3 regions of the Paenibacillus sp. cl130 genome follow, and region 1 is predicted to be linked to each of the others. Evidence: riboswitches for the same ligand, from Rfam matches in the RefSeq annotation. Region 1 holds a riboswitch; each other region holds the start of a gene.

Region 1 (6,655 bases):
TTATGTTTTTCCTCGCGCATCCAGCTGGTCATGGTCCGCTTCCATTCAATAAAGAGCGGATCGAGGGTGATTTCTTCCCTACGCGGGCGGGGAAAAGGGACATCTACGACATGCACCACTGAAGCAGGTCGCGCCGACAGCACATAGATGCGGTCGGAGAGCAGCAACGCTTCTTCAATGCTGTGGGTAATAAACAGCACAGAACGACGGTTCTTTTCCCACATCCGTAATAACCATTGCTGCATGTCTGCACGTGTCAGCGCATCGAGTGCGCTGAACGGCTCATCCAGCAGCATTAATTCCTGTGGGCTGAGCAGTGCGCGAAGAAAGGCTGCGCGCTGTTGCATTCCACCAGACAGCGTATGTGGATACGCCTTGGCGAATTTACCAAGTCCAACCTGTTCGAGCCATTGCAAGGCTTCTTTGCGACGCTCGCGTTCACTGGCGTACTGAGGGGGTACTGCTGTATTTTTACGTGGAGCATTTTCCTGCCCAAGCAGTACGTTGTCCAGCGTGGTACGCCACGGGAAAAGGGCGGGCTGCTGCGGCATATAGCTGATATGCCCACGTTCACCAGTCATGTCCCGTCCGTGCATACGGATACGTCCCTGCTGTGGTTTGAGTAGCCCGCCGATGATGTGAAACAGCGTGCTTTTGCCGCTGCCTGACGGACCGATGAGGGAAACGAATTCTCCTGGCTTGACTGTGAGGGATACATCCTGCAGTACGGGCAGTAGGCTTCGCTTTTCGCGGAAGGCGAGGCTGATCCCGTCCAATTCTAAAGCAGGAGGAGCAGTTGATCGTCTCTGCTGTTCCCCGGTTCGTTGTTCATTAGCCACGTTGTATGATGATAAGTCAGTCGGATGCAGACTCATACGCGCCACGTCCTTTCTTTGCTGTATGTAATTCAAGGAGGAAGCTACTCTCGATCGGGTTTCCAGCGAACCAGCCATTTCTCCAGTAGTAAAATAACCACAAACATGAGTAAGCTGAGTGCAACAATAATGCCGATGGCGGCAAAAATGAGGTCCGTGCGATAGGCTGATTTTTGCAGCAGCATATAATATCCAATTCCTTCACTAGCTCCGATCCATTCCGCAATGATCGCACCCATCACACTATAGGTAGCAGCAATTTTAACGCCAGAAAAGACTTGCGGCAGGGAATGTGGCAGCTCCAGCTTCATAAAAATAGCCATGCGGCTTGCACCCGACATCTGCATATAGTTCATCATCGTACGGTCTGTTCGAGTCAGCCCGTCCATGGCCGCTACAGCCACGGGAAAAAAGCATACTAGGGTAATGACCATCAGCTTGGGCAGCACGCCAAAACCAAACCACACCATGAGCAGCGGTCCCAGGGCGATGATTGGAATGTTTTGGCTCAGAATAAGCAGCGGATACAGGGCGGATTTGAGAAAAGGGATTGTATGAAGAACGATGGCGATCAACAGTCCCGTTGCTGTCCCTATCGCGAATCCCGCAAGTGTCAGACGAATCGTAGCCCATGTATGGGCACCAAGCAGCGCCGTCTGGGCCATGCCCTCTTGTACGATGAGGGATGGAGCAGGCAGCAGCCAGGATTCAACATGCAAATAGGAAACCGCCCCCTGCCAGGCCGCTAAAAAGAAGAGGACCGCCACAAAGGGCGGCCATACGCTTTTCCACCAGGATGCGTTCTTGCCTTTCGGATTCATGGGCGATATTTCTCGGTCAGCTTGTTCATGCTGATGCCTTGTAGGTTATGTGCGATTTTGATCTGTGAAATGACGCTGGGACTGCCCGCTTCCGTCAAAGCCTCGTGCATTTCTTTAACCACTTTCAGCAACTCGTCGAGCTCGCCCTCCATGGTCGTATCCAATGGATTCACCTGATGTTTGACACCGGAGCGCTGAATGACCTCGATCGCCTTATCTACATACGTGTAAGAGTCCTCGTTATTAGGAGTTTTAGGGATTACTTGAATACTGAGCAGTGTGTTAGCCATGCAAATTCACCTGTCCTTTATTTGGAGTGTTATTAAAAAAATATGGTGGTTTAAGGCGGGGAGACCGCTTCGCGTTTCATTTGATCTTACGATCGCTGCGCTTCTCCAGATTCAAATGAACCACTACGCTGCCAACCGCCTTAAAAACACCCTATTTTTAAAGCTGGTTTGTGTGGCATTTTTAACACACAAGCGCACCTACTTAGCGCTTAGATAATATGAGAAACTAAAGAATAAACCAAGTGGAACGAGAACGAAGTGGGCGGAATGGTGCTGTACAAGCGTTAGCGTTCGCCTTTGTACCCAGATTTCAACCTCTGGATATTCATAAAAGAAATCTGGGTACAACAGCGATGGGAAGCACCATCCGACTGCGTAGTGGCGCTTCGTTCACTTCTCTAGTTCAGTCTTATTTAGCGTTTTAACAAATGATCAACGCTTGGGCAGGAAACCGTTTGTGAAGGCTTTATCGACTTCCAAAGGCTTGCTGAGCAGCTTGCGTTCGTACATCCAGTCCGAATAGTTTTGCCATACCTCCGGTTTTTGCACACCCCATTGCGCGGCATCGTCCTGATAACGCGGGCTTAGCCATTTTTGGCTGGCAAGTACCAGTTTTTTATCCAGCTCCGGTACAGCTTTGCTTAAGATGTCTGCGGCTTCTTCCGGATGAGCGATAGTGTATTCATAGCCTTGTGCGGTAGCGTCCATGAACGCTTTGACCAGCTCGGGATCATTTTTTATTGTCTGTTCGTTGCTCACAATTACAGGTGTATAGTAATCGAGGCTTTTGGAATAATCTTTTACATACAGCATATCCAATGGCTCACCTCGAAGCTGGGCCTCGATTCCGGTCCATGCGTAGAAAATCCAGGCAAAGTCGATATCCCGCTTCACGGCTGTAAAATAGTCTGCATTGCCCATGTTGATGATCTTCACTTTGCTCACATCGCCTTTGTCTGAATCCATGATGGATTTCATGACCGCTTCTTCTACGGGAGAGCCCCAACCGCCGTATTTTTTACCTTCAAAATCTTTCGGGCTCTTAATTCCACGATCTACCGGGGCTGCGAAGCCTGAGGTATTATGCTGAATCACCGCAGCGATGGATACAAGCGGCACGCCTTGCGTACGAGCCTGTGTGACGCCTTCTTGGTAGCTGATACCAAAAGGTGCAGCATTAGAAGCAACCATTTGATCAGCTCCGCCTGAGCCAGGTTGAACAATTTGGACATTCAAACCCGCTTTTTCGTAAAATCCTTTGTCCTTAGCGACATAGAGTCCCGTATGATTCGTATTGGGTGTCCAGTCGAGCACGACTTTAACATCTTTGAGCCCCTTTGCCGGAGTAGACGTTTGAGTGTCGGTAGCGGGAGCCGCTTCTTGGGATGTGGGGGGACTTCCACCGCAAGCGGTCAGGGTCAGGGCCATGAGCCACAGACTGATCAGTCCCAGGCTTAATATTTTCATGCGCTTCATCGTTGTGTTCTCTCCTTTAATTACCCGTTATCCGTCCAATCAGACAGCTTAAGTTCCCCATTTTCTAAAAATAACATCTGCCGGATGCGATCTTTCCAACAACTTAATCTTCAACAAAAAAAGCGCCCCGAGTTTCCGGGACGCTTGCGCTTGTATATACCAAAGTAAGGGATGGTCCTATGTAAAAAAGGCACATCTTGCTTAAGCATTCCTACGCTGGCATTACCCAGATCAGGTTGTAAGGGTCAGTGTCTTGGGACACACTCTCAGCCGGCCGATTCCAGCACCCCTGGCATTGTATGGTTTAATGGGTTCATTTATTCGGGTTTACTACGACGATTATATGCCTTGAATGCGGGTCTGTCCAGCATGAAGGGAGAGATGACGGTTCATTTGCCGAACCACAGGGTACACTTTTACTGTGAGCTTTGATCTGAAAATGAGCATGAATCAATTCGATTCGATCCGGTCATGTTATTTTCAGAACAGCTACGCAGGTAGGTTCAGATGGGCTGGTGCCCAATGGCGTGGCCGTAGAGAATTCAAATTCGTGAAAAGGAGTTGTTGTACTGTGGGTAAAACGGAAACATTGGATCGCAACCAACTGGAACAAGCCATTGTGAAGGCTTTGGATAACAACAAATTTTGCTCGTTAGGTACGGTAGAGGGTGGCAAACCGAAAGTACGCTATATGGCCCTTTTTAACGATGGAATGAACATTCATCTGGCGACAGATCGCAAAACTCATAAAGTGGATGAGCTAAAGGACAATCCGAATGCTTATCTGCTGCTGGGTTATGAAGTTGGCGGTACGAAGGAAGTCGTAGAAGTGGAGGCTACCGTCCAGATCACAGCTGATGAGGGGCTGCGCAAACAAGTGTGGAACGATTCCTTGAAGGAATGGTTTTCCGGACCGGATGATCCCGATTATGTCATTCTGGACGTGAATCCGACACGCATTGAGTATGTGGGTCAGCAAACTGAGCGCCAAGTGTGGAATAAATAATAAGAATATAAATGGACAAACCAGTAAATCTCCGAGTTTTTTAGGAGGTTTGCTGGTTTTTATTTTTGAGAAAATTAATTATTTTTTCATAAATAATTTAAGTAAATGACTACTCTTTTATCTGGCGTTGGATTAAAATAGAAATGGTGGGTTCAAGGCTTACATATATGTGCAAAAGTATGTATATGAGGCATACACCTTAATGAGGAGGGGTATATTTTGTTATTTCGTAAAAATTGGTTTAAAGGGTTTACAGCAGCAGTTGTGGCTTGTAGCATGCTGGTGTTTTCGGCCGCTCCATCCTGGGCAGCTAGCGATTCTCGCGATAGCGCTACGGTGAATTTGCGGATCATGGAAACAACGGATATTCATGCGTCGCTGATGAACTATGATTACTATTCAGACAAAGAAACCAACGAATATGGCTTGATTAGCACAGCTGGTTTGATCCAACAGGCGCGTAGTGAAACAAGAAACAGCATGCTGTTCGATAACGGTGATTTGTTACAGGGCAATCCATTAGGCGATTATATGGCCAGAAACAAAACCTATGAAAAAGAAGGCGGTGTCCATCCAGTCTACAAGATGATGAACTTGATGGGCTATGATGCGGCGACAGTGGGTAACCACGAATTCAACTACGGTCTCGATTTTCTGGAGAAATCGCTCAAGGGAGCCGATTTTCCTTACGTAAATGCGAATGTTTATGTTGACAAGGGGGGGCAAGCTACTAAAAATTATTTTACCCCTTATCGAATTCTTGATAAAACGGTAACGGACGAGAAGGGCCAAGAGCACATCCTTAGAGTGGGCGTCATCGGTTTGGTCACACCACAAATTATGCAGTGGGATGAAGCCAATTTGAAGGATAAAGTCGTTACGAAGGATATTGTGGAAACGGCGAAAAAGTTTATTCCTCAAATGAAGACGGAAGGTGCTGACATTATTGTCGTGCTTGCGCACACAGGTTATGAGGATGTGCCGCAAACGCCAATGATGGAGAATGCCGTTAAATATTTAAGCCAGGTGGACGGAATTAACGCTATTCTGTTTGGGCATGCTCATAAATCTTTCCCCGGCCCTGATTTTAAAGAAATGAAGGGTGTAGATCTAGATAAAGGAACCATTAACGGTGTACCGGCTGTGGAGGCTTCCTCATGGGGCAAGGAGCTGGGGATTATTGACCTGAGCCTGGAAAAGAGAAACCGCGAGTGGAACGTAACTAACTCTCAGTCTGAAGTACGTCCGGTTGTGAGTACCACTAACCAGGCTGTGCAGTTTACTCCTGACTACAAACTGACAGATTCGATCAAGGAAGAGCATCAAGGAACGCTGGATTATGTTCGCCAACCTGTTGGAACAACGACTGCACCGATTAACAGTTATTTTGCATTAGTGCAGGATGACCCTTCCATTCAAATTGTGACGAATGCACAGAAATGGTATGTTCAAAACCATCTTAAAGGGACCGAATACGAAAATCTTCCCGTATTGTCGGCAGGCGCTCCATTCAAGGCCGGTGGTCGAAACGGAGCCGAGTATTACACCAACATTCCTGAAGGTACGATAGCGATTAAAAACGTGTCCGACCTGTATGTGTATCCGAACACGGTTCATGCTGTAGAAGTGACCGGTGCTGAAATTCAGGAGTGGCTGGAGTGGTCTGCAGGTCAGTTCAACCGCATTGATCCAAAGCAAACTGAGGAGCAATCGCTGATCAACAAAGATTTCCCAACCTACAATTTTGATGTCATTGACGGTGTGAATTACCAGATTGATGTAACTCAGCCTGCACGATATGATGCCAAGGGAACTATTATTGATTCTTCAGCTCATCGTATCATTGATCTGCAATACAATGGGAAGGCTATTGATCCTGCGCAGAAATTTATCGTAGCCACCAATAACTATCGTGCTTCCTCATCCAAACTGGCCAACCCAGATGGCAAACGAATTGTGATGGCAGCACCGGATGAAAGTCGCCAGGTCATTATTGACTATATCCGTACGAACGGAACGATTAATCCATCGGCGGATGGCAATTGGTCTATAGCTCCTTTTGGTCAGGCAAAGGTTACTTTCGAGTCCTCTCCTGATGCCAAAGACGTGCTGGCAGGAAATCAACAAATTTCATACTTGAGCAGCGCGGCAGACGGCTTTGCCAAATACAGCTTAAAAGCTGGCGCT
Region 2 (6,655 bases), on a different contig from region 1:
GTTATGCTCTCACAGAATGAACGTCAAGAACGCGAGGCCGGATACGGATCGGATAAGTTTTTTCGTGTAGATAAAGAAGCAGCGCTGCACACGTTCCTGCACACCCTTTTTCTTAATGTAGGCATTGATGGGGATATAGTAGCACAACGTGCATTATTGGATTACATACCAGCCATTGTAATTCTAGATTATGACGGTTATTATGCGTTCACTTCAGAAGCCTATACCGACGAGCATGGACAAGCTGCCATAGGTCCCAAATGGAGCGAAAAAAAGCCATATGCCTATGTTGATTCAGTAGACAACAGTGTGGGGTTCACCTTGGATAATTATGTGCACGCATATGATGCGCGGAATCACAGGTGGGTGGAGGGCTTTCAAAAGGAACTTCAGGACCAGACCCCTATATCTTTACTGAATAATTCAGAAACTTTTGAGCAAATACGTCGTTCCACCATCGTTCGCAGCGTCCAAGAGGACCTGGCGCGAATTATTAATGTCCATAACGAAAAAGCTGCACGTAACGGCATAACTTATACGTTCACGCTACCGCTCATTCCGCAAGAGGAGTGGTACAACACAGTAGATGATGTGGGTCTGATCGCGTTTATCCAAGGCATTCCGGTCGGAGACAGGTATTACAATAACTATGGATTTGGTGGTGGGAGAGTCGTTAGAAAGCAAGACATTATAGGCGGCATAGAACCAGATACTGGGATGAAATATTTTTATAGAGATTCATGTCCAGCTCCCTTTAAAGCGAGTGAACGTTTTGCGGATGAAAAATCTGCAGCAGCTGCGGGATACTTTGAGTACAAATGTTATAATGGCTTAAAATAATCACCTTCATGGGTGGTTTTTCTTTTTTTAGGCAGATCCATATCAAAAACCTTAAAAATCGCTGTTTTCCATATTCCGATATGGTTGCAGAATGTGCTACAATAAAGCTTTGAAAGAAACGAAATGCATATGAAATAAGAACAGTCGGCAGCGCCGATGACAATAAGGAGCCAAAAACAGCTTATGAGTTTATTGACTGTAGAAAATGTATCTCACAACTTTGGGGACCGCGCATTATTTAAAAATGTTTCCTTTCGATTGCTTGCGGGGGAACGTGTAGGTTTGGTAGGAGCTAACGGTGTCGGTAAATCGACACTCATGAACATTCTGACTGGAAAATTGCTTAAGGATGAGGGTAAAGTGGAATGGACTCCACGTGTACGTTACGGCTATCTGGATCAGCATACCAAGCTGACACCGGGCAAAACGGTACGTGATGTTTTGAAAGACGCTTTTCTTCCTTTGTTGGAATTGGAAAAGGAAATGATGCAGATTACTGACAAGATGGGGGATGCTTCTCCTGAAGAGTTGGAAGTGCTGCTGGAACAGATGGGTGAAATTCAGGAGCAACTGGATATGGGGGATTTTTACCTCATTGATGTGAAGGTTGAAGAAATGGCGAATGGACTAGGTCTGTCGGCCATAGGACTGGATCGGGATGTATCTGCACTTAGCGGTGGGCAACGGACAAAGGTGCTTCTTGCTAAGTTGCTGTTGGAAAAGCCAAATGTCCTGCTGCTGGATGAGCCCACCAACTATTTGGATGTAGAGCATATTGAATGGCTTACGCGCTATTTGAAGGATTATCCCTATGCTTTTATTCTTATTTCACATGATACTGAGTTTATGAACCAGGTCGTTAATGTTATTTACCATCTTGAATTTGCCAAGATGACCCGTTATTCAGCTAACTATGAAAAGTTTCTTGAAATGGCGGATCTGAACAAAGCTCAGCATATTGATGCTTATGAGAAGCAACAGGACTTTATTAAGAAACAGGAAGATTTTATTCAGCGTAATAAAGCGCGTGCCTCTACATCAGGCCGAGCAAAGAGCCGTGAAAAGCAACTTGATCGGATCGAACGTATAGATAAGCCTGAAGAAGCTGCGAAGCCAACCTTTCAATTCAAAGAAGCACGTGCAAGCGGAAAGACGGTATTTGAGGGTATTGATTTTGAGATTGGTTATACGCATGCCCTTTTGCCTAAAATGTCCATGACGATTGAACGTGGCGAAAAGATTGCTATTGTTGGCTACAACGGTGTCGGTAAATCGACATTGCTCAAAACCATATTGGGAAAAATACCGCCAATCAGTGGAAAAACCTATCAAGGTGATTTTTTGCAGCCCGCTTATTTTGAGCAGGAAGTAAAGGCGGAGAAAATTACACCGATTGACGATGTGTGGAATGAATTCCCACATTTGAACCAGCATGAAGTACGAGCGCATTTGGCGCGTTGCGGTTTAAAGAATGAGCATATCACGCGTCCGCTATCTGCGCTCAGTGGTGGAGAACAGGCTAAAGTCCGTCTTTGCAAACTGTTAATGCGTGAAAGCAACTGGGTACTGTTCGATGAGCCTACCAACCACTTGGATGTTAAAGCTAAGGATGAGCTGAAACGTGCCTTGAAGGAATACAAAGGGACCGTATTGCTTGTATCTCACGAACCGGACTTTTACGAGGATTGGGTAACCAAAACGTGGAATGTGGAAGAGTGGTCAAGTAAAGTTAACTAACATCAACTAAATCCAATTCTGCATATTTCACACGAAGTGGGGTTTGCAGAATTAGGAAAATATGCTAAGCTATCTTTAGCTTATACAATAAAATAGTCACACTAGGGGAGCCGCCCATGCGGCTGAGACGGAATAAATGGATTTCGGACCCTTTGCACCTGATCTGGGTTATGCCAGCGTAGGGAAGTGAGCACCGTACAAACAAGGCAACACCATCTTATTTTTGTTTGTGCGTGGGACGATACACGTATACGGATATCATGGTCCGTTCGATTATTGGACGTTCGTTAAACCACTTCCTTGGGGAAGTGGTTTTTTTGCGTTTCGTTCATTTTAAGTTGTTCGAGCTTCCGTAGACAATTCACATACAATCCCCTTTCATTTCTGCTGGTAGACGTGGCTGACTAAGCTTAGATCCTTTAGTCCAATGTGAGGTGAAGACAAAATCGAATTACACGCAATTTCGATGGAAAAGGGCACTTTTGCACAAGCAGCCCAAGTGGCTGCTGTGATTTGTCCGTATGTTCATTATGTACACGCACGTTTAAAACAGAATGGTGCCTCTGCATTGCTATCTTTGACTCGCAGCATGGTGGAGCAGGGAGTTCCTTTGCAACAAATTGTAGTAAATGATCGTGTGGATGTAGCTTTACTTACTTTGGTTGGAGCCGTCCAGCTACCAGCTAATGGATTACCTGTAGCGGATGTGAAAAGCCTACTTCCAAAGGGTACACGCTGTGGAGTATCTGTGCATTCCTTGAAGGAGGCGCAGACTGCCGAGCGGGTAGGAGCGGACTATGTACTTTATGGTCACATATATGAGACCCATTGTAAGCCCGGTATTGTACCACGGGGTTTAGCTCAGCTTGAACATATTTGCAGGCTGTCGAACATTCCGGTGATCGCGCTGGGCGGCATACAACCGCACCATATCCCGGAGCTTTATAAGGCTGGAGCAAGCGGAATTGCGGTGATGTCTGGTATATGGGAGGCTGAGTCGCCCGTTGCAGCTGCGCTGGAATATAGGCGAATGGCAGATCTTGTAGTTCACGACCTGTAGCGAGAAAACGAGAGTAGAGGCAAGCTGAAAGCAGAATGGTTTATGGAGAGGAGACACGGAACAAATGCCAAAGATACACATAGAGGCAAGAGCGATAGGACACGCTGAATGCTTGGTCATAGGTGGAGGTGTCATCGGCAGTTCCATTGCTTATCATGTGGCCAAGGAGGGAAGAAGTACGATCATGCTGGAACGATTGATCCCGGGTGAGGGAGCCTCAGGAGCAGCGGTTGGAATGCTGGCAGCGGAAAGTGAAGAGTTCACCGACTCTGAGCTGGCACGGTTTGCTCGCATAAGTCGAGACGCATTCCCTGAGCTTGTCTGTGATCTGGAGCGTTTGTCAGGTATTTCGGTGGAATTCCGTACAGAAGGATTTGTGACTCCTTTCCGTACGGAAACTGAAGGCCAAAAACGCTGGAAAGCTGCTAAAACGCGAGAGGATGATTGTCCTATCTGGTGGGATGCGAAGGAATTGGCCCGACGAATTCCAGGTTTGGATGAACAAGCGATCGGGGCAATATATCGTTCAAAAGAGACACAAGTGGCTCCTGTCCAGCTTTGCCGTGCTTATGCAGGTGCTGCTGCGGTGCTGGGGGCAACGGTATGGTCTGGTACACAGGCAGAGCAACTGGTCATACAGAATGGTCGAGTTTGCGGTGTTCGAACAGATAGTGGCTTTTTTTCCTGCGATCAGGTCATTATTGCTGGAGGCTTGGATAGCATGAAATTGCTAGCGCAGGTTGGATTTGAATATCCACTTTATCCGGTCAAGGGCGAAGCGGTAGCGGTCTCCTTGAAGGATCACCCGTTAGAATACACCATTTATGCTGATGATATTTACCTCGTGCCTAAACAGAATAACGAGCTTTGGATTGGGGCAACGAGCCTTCCGCATCAATATGACGAAGAGGTGACCGTAGGAGGCTTGGAGGGGTTGCTGGCACGTGCCTCTGCTTGGCTGCCGCGCGTCCGTGAAGCTTCTTTTATACGCACTTGGGCGGGCTTACGTCCGCAGGCCGCATCAGGTCATCCTTTTATAGGCACTGTCCCTGGGGTCGAGGGCGTATATGCTGCCGTCGGGCATTATCGCAACGGTGTCCTGCTGAGTGATGCTACCGGGCGTGCGCTGGCAGCTATGCTTAATGGGGCTGGTGCGGCTGAACTTGGGATAAGTAGATTTTCTTCTGAGCTCCTCAAGAAGGAAAGCTTATGAAGCTGACGATTAACGGCCAGAGCCTGACCTTTTCTAATCGAATCACTCATGTGGATCAATTGCTACATGAGCTTGATGTAAAGGTGAAAACCGTAGTGGTAGAGCTGAATCGGCGTATATTGACCCGTGAAGATCATGATGAAGCGGTACTGAAGGATGGAGATTGCCTAGAGATTGTACATTTTGTGGGAGGCGGTTGATCATGTTAACCATTGGAAAAGCATCTTTTACCTCAAGGTTGTTGTTGGGAACAGGAAAATTCTCTGATCTAGATATCCAATCCCAAGCCGTAGAGGCTGCTGAGACGGAAATATTGACGTTTGCTGTACGGAGATTGAACTTGGAGGAACGGGATAAGCAGCATTTTCTCGATATGCTGGATTTGAGCCGGTATACACTTCTTCCCAACACAGCAGGGGCTACAACAGCAGAGGAGGCCATTCGTATTGCCCAATTGGCAAAAGCCTCCGGCTTGTGCGATATGATTAAGGTGGAAGTCATTGGGGATAGCAAGACACTGCTGCCTGACCCTTTTGAAACGTTGAAGGCTAGTGAAAAGCTGTTAGAAGAAGGCTTTATCGTGCTGCCCTACATATCGGACGATGTGATTCTAGCCAAGAGGCTACAAGAGCTTGGAGTACACGCCGTTATGCCTGGAGCTTCACCGATTGGTACAGGACATGGTTTGCTCAATCCGTTTTCATTAGAGCTAATTATTGAACAGGCGGAGGTTCCGGTTATTGTCGATGCGGGTATTCGCTCACCCGGTGACGCGGCAATGGCGATGCAGTTGGGGGCAGATGCTGTTTTGTTGAACACAGCCGTATCAGGAGCGAAGAACCCAGTAAAAATGGCTGAGGCCATGAAACTGGCTGTTCGTGCTGGAAGATATGGTTTTGAGGCGGGGATGATTCCTGTAAAACGTTACGCTTCAGCGAGCAGTCCGACAGAAGGAATGATTCAGGCATGAAGGTATCTGACAAATCCGGTGCAGGAGGAACACATCCAAGTGACCGTTATTCCAGACAAGAAAGATTCACACCCTTTGGACCGACAGGACAACGTCGGCTTGCTTCCTCTCACGTATTAATCATAGGTGTTGGAGCGCTAGGCACAGGTATTGCGGAAACACTTGTTCGCGGGGGCGTAGGTATAGTGAGCCTCGTAGACCGGGACTATGTGGAATGGAGCAATTTGCAGCGCCAACAGCTTTTTCAGGAAAGTGATGCTGCGCAAAGATGTCCCAAAGCAGTAGCTGCTCAGCGAAGATTAAAGGATATTAATTCGGAAACGGTTATACATGCACATGTACTGGATGTTAGGGTGGAAGAGCTGGAAGAGTTGATCCAGGGGGTAGATCTCATAATGGATGCAACCGATAATTTCGATACCCGACTTCTTATGAATGACATGGCACTAAAGCATCGGATTCCTTGGATTTATGGGGGATGTGTGGGCAGCTATGGTGTAACCTACACCATTTTACCGGGTCAAACGCCTTGTCTTCACTGTCTGCTGGGAACTGTGCCGTTTGGTGGTGAAACCTGTGATAGCGCCGGGATTATTCCGCAGGCCGTACAGATGGTCACGGCTAACCAAACTACGGAAGCTTTCAAACTTCTGGGTGGATATCCAGAAGATTTGAGAGGAAAGCTGCTTTCGTTTGATTTGTGGAAAAATGAGTATGTAGCGATAGTAGTAGATAGTGTTAAAAAGGAGAATTGTCCTTCTTGCGGCAACCAACCGACGTATCCCTACTTGTCGGCCTCTCATCACCAGAAAACAGATGTTTTGTGCGGCAGGGA
Region 3 (6,655 bases), on a different contig from region 1:
CCCGGATTCACACGATGCAGCCATGTTTTATGATGGGGAAAGGACAGGTTCATACTGGAGTTCCCCTTTCTGAATCCGCCATATATCGGTACAATATCGATGGACAATTTCCGGGTCATGCGTGACCATCACAATGGCCGTGCCTGCCGCTCTCAGCTGCTCCAACATATCCAGCATGACAAAGGTATTACGCGCATCCTGCCCAAAAGTCGGTTCATCCAGCAGCAGCACTTCCGGCTCACGGATCATAGCCGTAGCAATACTCAACCGCCTTTTTTGGCCCAATGAAAGCTGATACGGATGACGCTCGTCCAGCCGCTCCAGTCCGAACTGTACGAGCATCCGATCGACCCGTTCCCGGCACTGTTCAACGGTGAACAAGCTCTTGGGTAACGAATACTCTAGTTCCTTTCGTACGGTGTGTGCTACGAATTGCAGCTCGGGATTTTGAAACGCGAACCCGATACGCTCTGCCAGTTGTTCCGTACTGCCTGCCTCAATTCCGCGCACGCTATAACGTCCCTGTGTGCGAAGTAAGCGCATCATGGAGAGCAGCAGTGAGCTTTTGCCAGCCCCGTTTTCACCGACCACGCCAATCCAGTCGCCAGGCTTCACCTGCGCATGCTCCACATAAATCACTGAACTTAAACCGCGGAGGCCACTAAAATGTTCCAGCTCCAGCAAATCAATCCCTGTACCATTCCCCGTACCATTCTGCTGTGTCACTGATTCACTCCAACGCGGCGAAGACGATTCACTCCATACTCCCGGGTACCACACGCCATACTCGGACAATGCCTGCCGCTGCCCATGAAATACTTCTTCCGCCCTTCCATCCGCAATGATCTCCCCTTGAGCAGAAAGCACCACAATCCGGTCCACATCATGGACAATTTCATTAATTTTATGCTCCACGATCACCAGTGTCTGGTCTACCGAAATGTTTCGAATGGTATCCCACACCTGTGTAGTGCCTTCCTCGTCCAACAAAGCCGTGGGCTCATCCAGAAAAAGCACTTCTGGCTCCATAGCCAGCACAGACGCAATCGCCAGCCGCTGTTTCATTCCCTGTGACATGCTGCCAATGGGCATGTGTATATCATCCGTTGATAGACCAACCTGTATCAGCAGCTCGCGAATACGGGATCGCATCTGCTCACGAGGAACCTGATTATTTTCCAACACAAAAGCCAGTTCCTCGTCTGCATATGACATACAAAACTGCGTATCAGGATCTTGAAATACAATACCTGAGACACTTGGGATTACAGCAGCATCGCATTTCATAGGCACTTCTATCGTGCGTGGAATCAGACCGCTTAACACTTGGAGCAGCGTTGATTTACCGCATCCACTCGGTCCCAGCAACAGCAGCTTTTCCCCCTTGCGGACAGACAAAGACATATTGTGAAAAAGCAGCTCCTGCTCACCGGGGAATTTCAACCGAAGACGGGTGATCGAAGCCACCACATCTTCGGTTGCCTGGCTCATCAATCCAGCCCCTTATAATCTTGTTCCGTTGCGGGTCTCAAACTTCGCGTGACTCCGGTTACCTCCAATGCCCTAGCCAGATAGAACGCGAATACCCCGGCAATCACAATGCTGCCAATCATGCGAAAACCGATATACAAAACATAGTTCCAGGTCGAAAGCTGATCAATATACCCGTAGCTGAAGTCTAAAATCAGAGAAGCGACAGCCGCCCCGGCCGCAGCTAGCGAAGCAACCCACAGGTTTGCGTTCCGATACAGAAAAGCCGCAAAAAATAGCTCCGCTCCCAAGCCTTGCAGCAGGCCATAGTACAAAGTGGACATCCCCCATTCGCTTCCCAAAAAAGCACTGACCGTTGCCGCTGCCACCTCTGCCAAAATTGCAACACCCGGCTTGCGAATGATGAGATAAGCAAACGTGCCTGCCATAAACCACATGCCATACATCAGTTGCTCGGCGTGTAGACCGAATGGTTTCATCAAATCATAGGCAGGTCCCCATATTTTGTAGACTAACCCGAACACAACAGCGATCACAATCGTGACCAAAATATCAGTCAGCTTCAACCCTTTGGACGCTCTTACAGCAGTATTCATTATTGCGTGCTCCCCTTATCCTTATAATTGGCCTCTTGGCCATAAAAAAAAGCTTGTCTGGAGCTGAATCTCCAGGCAAGCTTTATGCGCAGTAAAAGGTGAAGCACCATACAAAACATCATTCGTCGATATGCCTTATATAACCAGTAGTCTAAGCTACTACACTGATACCAAGCCAAAGTCAGGGTCAAGGTAAAATGCTAGGACATACATTGTATCTATCGACAACCGCAAAACAAGCGGCATTCCTGTATAGTGTTCTTGGTTTCTCTACGCTGGCATTACCCAGATCAGATTTCACGGTCAGTGGCAAGGGCCACCCTCTCAGCCTGACTTTCTCAAGCTCCCGACAATGCTTTTTTAATTCACTATAATATATACCACATCTATGGCTTTGACAATCCTATAATCCGAAGAAACGTTTGGCTGTCTCCGTCGTGGCGATTTCGATCTCCATCATGCTTCGGCCTGTACATTCGGCTATCGTAGCAGCAATGTGAGCGAGATACATCGACTCATTACGCCCTTCTTTGGGCTTCACGGGCAAATTACGCGGGGTCAAAAATGGAGCATCCGTTTCAATCATCAGACGGTCCAAGGGAATATCTCTGACCAGTTCACGCAGATGTTTGCCACGCCGTTCGTCGCAAATCCAGCCGGTGATCCCGATATACAGTCCCATCTCTACATACGTATGCAATTCTTGTTCCGTGCCTGTAAAACAATGCACCACTGCTTTATCGACAAGCCCTTGATACTCCCGCAGCATAGCGGCAAAATCCTCATGTGCATCTCGTTCATGCAAAAATAACGGCATATTTAGCTCACCCGCCAGTTGGATTTGCTCGCCAAACCATCGGCGCTGCACATCACGCGGCGAAAAATCACGGTTATAGTCCAATCCGCATTCCCCTATGGATACGACCTGCGGCTGACTCGCCAGCTGACGGAGCTGCTGAACCGTCTCTGCGCTGCAGTCTTTGGCATCATGGGGATGCACGCCAGCTGTCGCATACAGCTTGCCCGGATAACGTGCTGCATACTGAGAAGCCTCCCGACTGCTGCGGACACTGGTCCCGGTAATAATCAGGGGTGAAATCCCTACAGCTGCGGCTCTCTCTACCACCTGTTCCCGATCCGCATGAAACGAACGGTGCATCAAGTTCACGCCAATATCAATTAACGGTGTACCCCTTTCCATCTCAATCCCTCCTTCGCAAACTACAATCTCGGATCAATCGGCTCCGATTCCAGAGATAGCGCGGCAAGGACGCATTCATGAATACGATCTACCGTATCCTTGCGGACAAAACGTTCCACGCCTTCCATACCAAGCGCTCCTTCCATCAGGGCATGACGCTCCTTTTTGTTCGTTCGACGCTGCTTCAGACGCTTTAAATTCTCAGGGGCAAGATAATCCATACCGTAAATGATGTGCAAATACTTCCGGCCTCTCACCTTGATTGCAGGCTGAATCATCTTGTCCCGATTTTTCATCAAAAAGCGTTCCGGCTTGATCACAATCCCTTCATGACCATCCTCTGTCATCTCGTTCCACCAGCGAATGACCTCTTCCTCGCTTGCTTCGTCCGTGATCACGCGATACTCTGTCTCCATAAACAGGGAAGACAGCCCAGCCAGCTCCCGGTTTTGCTCCATATGCCAAATATGAGAATGGTCGAAAAAAGTCTTTCCGCTGTGTGCCAGTGTATGGAACGGTGCAATACGAATTTCATCCAGACCGTCCACATCCCAGCAATATTTTTGAAAATCCTCTTGAAACGTTACGGCATTCGCGTACTTCTGTTCCATTTCCTCCAACCAGTCTCCAACCTCTCGACCTGCAACCTTCGCCTGCTTCAGCTTGTCTACCAGCTTACTGCGATCCAGCAGGGCTGCCTCCCCCACATGCGCATACTGTGCAGCAATCAGTTCCCTAGCCTTGAGATTCCACGGTACAATTTCCGCATCCAGCAATACAAAATCCGTCTGGTTCCGTTCAAAATATCCAGCAGTCCGTAGATCCACATTCAGCTTCTCCACCACTTGCTTCCCAAGGCTTTGTTCAAAGAAAGCTCTCCCACTCCGACTGTAGATCGCGCCCAATGTCGGGTAGCCTACATATTGAACAGCGGCCTGTTCGTTTTTGAATAACAGTAGAATAGCTCGGCTACCCATATGTTTTTTCTCGGCCACCATCGTTTGTACTCCTTGTCCTCGATAATAAGCTAGCGCCTCACGTGGATGCTCCAGATATCCTTCCTCTGCAGACACCGCTGGAGCAGGGCTCATCGTCGGTGGAATATACACCAGCTCCTCCATGGGTACAGTCACATGTGACACGGTATCTATAGCGGATTTGATCCATTCTCCTTGTACGCGCACTTCGCCATACGATTCCGTCAACACACTGTAACCAGCGATTAGCTTGCGTAAATTCGGCGGGGAAAACCGTTTTCTCTGCCACCGGACAAGTGGGCTATCTGGATCATTCGCATAATTCTCATGTGCCGGAACGCTGACAAATTCCTTTTCCGGATAACGATAAGCGGTCAGCATCCCGCCAAATACCACACCCTGATCAATATTCACCGTCTGGTTCACAAGGGTAGGTTGCGGTCTCGGATCATGTCCCCATACTACTATTTCTCCCGATTCATGGTCTACGAACCAATCCTTGCGGATCGGTGTTCCGTTCGCATCCTGTCCTTCCGTATCTCCATAGCGGCAATAATCAGAAATACGTGCCGACTGTTTGCCAATAAAATGATCCTTAATCCCGGCATGAGCCACGACCACGTGTCGCAATCCATTTCTGCCAAAAATAAGATGAGAGGGTGCATGTAGCAGAAAATCTCTCAACTCGCTTCTAAGCTGTTCCGCCGCTGTCTTGCCCGCTTTTTGTTCATATTGGGCCAGTTCCTCTGCAAATCGTTCATCGCCATGACTGAGAGTCACCTTTCTCCCATCGAGGTAACGGCCGATTTTCCAGCCATGATTGCTGTCAATCATATACGCTAGTCCGGCATCCACGTGCTTTTTCCAGAACTGCACCGCTTGTAACGATTCTGGGCCACGGCTCATCACATCCCCGACAGATACTAGTCTTCTACCATCTGGATGATGGTATAGTCCTTCCGTATCTTCCGTATATCCTAGCCGCTCTATCACTTCCAGCATCTCACGGTAGCACCCATGGATATCACCAATGATGTCAATACCTGAGCCAATCTCATGAAACAGTGGCTGCACACGGCGAACAAAGTTCATTTCTTCTACATCCTTAAGAACATAGCAAGCGTTAAAGCCTTCCTCACGGATACCACGCAGGTTCCGCTTTAACAGCTGTGCCTGCTGCTTGACCCGTTGGCGGCCACGCGGATGCTCCCTGCCTAAATCACGTTCCAGCAGCACAGATTCGGGTACATCCAGTACCAAGGCCATAACAGGAACGTGCGCCTTGGCTGCCAGCTGTACATATTTCTGGCGATCCTCAGCGTACAAATGAGTGGCATCCACAACCGTTAGCTTATTCAAGCGACAGCGCATAGCCAGAATCGTATCCATCGCCTCAAACGCCTTGGCTGACATTTGCTGATACTCATAGAACAGTACGTCCGATTCCAGCCTTGGAAGTCCACTCCAGTCTATAAATTCCGTATCTCCGACCAGCTTGCGAAAATGATCCGAGGATACCACTTCTGTCTCCAGTAGAATCCCTTCGCACACCAGCCTGTCCAATAATGTGGTTTTGCCACTGTTGGAGGCCCCCACCAACACAACCAGTCCAGCATGCGGTAAATGAATCGTACGTTTGGATGAATTGCTCATGCTTCCTTCTGCTCCTTTCTGCGCGTAAATATAGCCATTTGGGTCGGTTGTCCAAAGCCTTCGATCTCTTCTCCGATCCCCTTCAGCGCTATCAAATAAGGAGCTTCCTCAATCCACTGCTCACATTGTTCCTGAAACTCGCTTCTATTCCATTCAAAACGGTGATCGCCATGCCGCAGCTCTTGCTGGTTCATACGATATACCTCATTATATTCACGATTGGGAGTCGTCACGATCAGCACATTTGGCTGATACTCCGTCACAATCGTCTTCATCACCCGGTTCAGACGATGCTCGTCCACGTGCTCAATGACCTCACATAGGATCATCACATCTTTGCCCCGCAATTGTTCATCATAATAAAAGAGAGAGCCCATCATGGGTGTAGGAATGATCGCGTCGGTATGCCTCTCCAGCTTGGCAAAACGCTCCATGGCTCTCACCTGTGCATACGCAGACGGCTCCACCGCCCAAATTTCTTCAATGCCCGTCATTCGGGCCATCCGAGCCGAAAGCTTCCCTTCTCCTGAACCAAAATCTACGATTTTCTGTCTTCGAGGCAGCTTGCGAATCACGTCCATAATAGCTTGATATCGCAGTTCATTCAGCCGTACAGTAGGCTGTTGCTTCCCTTCCTCCTGTGGCTGTTCTGGCTGTTGAATCTGTTTGTGCTTATCATTTTGAGCTTGGACAGTATGTTTTTGAGTATGTTTTTCAATATGTTTTTGAGTACCTGT

What was found. A riboswitch is a leader RNA that binds a small molecule or an ion and turns the genes downstream of it on or off. The one in region 1 is predicted to bind thiamine pyrophosphate.
Region 2: it holds a riboswitch for thiamine pyrophosphate, as region 1 does, so the genes downstream of both, BM358_RS12090 (thiamine phosphate synthase) here and BM358_RS14950 (ABC transporter substrate-binding protein) in region 1, are expected to answer to the same signal.
Region 3: it holds a riboswitch for thiamine pyrophosphate, as region 1 does, so the genes downstream of both, BM358_RS23030 (ECF transporter S component) here and BM358_RS14950 (ABC transporter substrate-binding protein) in region 1, are expected to answer to the same signal.

Annotation. Positions count from the first base shown of each region.
Region 1 covers NZ_FOYG01000005.1:53,079-59,733, forward strand. Annotated here, with positions in the region: gene BM358_RS14930 (ABC transporter ATP-binding protein) at 1-875, opposite strand, end outside; gene BM358_RS14935 (ABC transporter permease) at 920-1,696, opposite strand; gene BM358_RS14940 (MTH1187 family thiamine-binding protein) at 1,693-1,986, opposite strand; gene BM358_RS26280 (hypothetical protein) at 2,229-2,411, shown strand; gene BM358_RS14950 (ABC transporter substrate-binding protein) at 2,419-3,462, opposite strand; TPP riboswitch at 3,654-3,763, opposite strand; gene BM358_RS14955 (pyridoxamine 5'-phosphate oxidase family protein) at 4,034-4,468, shown strand; gene BM358_RS14960 (bifunctional 2',3'-cyclic-nucleotide 2'-phosphodiesterase/3'-nucleotidase) at 4,688-6,655, shown strand, end outside.
Region 2 covers NZ_FOYG01000003.1:664,177-670,831, reverse strand. Annotated here, with positions in the region: gene BM358_RS12100 (hypothetical protein) at 1-840, shown strand, start outside; gene BM358_RS12095 (ABC-F family ATP-binding cassette domain-containing protein) at 1,024-2,577, shown strand; TPP riboswitch at 2,671-2,779, shown strand; gene BM358_RS12090 (thiamine phosphate synthase) at 3,044-3,637, shown strand; gene thiO (glycine oxidase ThiO) at 3,702-4,850, shown strand; gene thiS (sulfur carrier protein ThiS) at 4,847-5,050, shown strand; gene BM358_RS12075 (thiazole synthase) at 5,053-5,820, shown strand; gene BM358_RS12070 (ThiF family adenylyltransferase) at 5,817-6,655, shown strand, end outside.
Region 3 covers NZ_FOYG01000010.1:140,441-147,095, reverse strand. Annotated here, with positions in the region: gene BM358_RS23040 (energy-coupling factor transporter transmembrane component T family protein) at 1-53, opposite strand, end outside; gene BM358_RS23035 (ABC transporter ATP-binding protein) at 28-1,491, opposite strand; gene BM358_RS23030 (ECF transporter S component) at 1,491-2,087, opposite strand; TPP riboswitch at 2,336-2,447, opposite strand; gene BM358_RS23025 (TatD family hydrolase) at 2,491-3,288, opposite strand; gene BM358_RS23020 (polynucleotide kinase-phosphatase) at 3,309-5,918, opposite strand; gene BM358_RS23015 (3' terminal RNA ribose 2'-O-methyltransferase Hen1) at 5,915-6,655, opposite strand, start outside.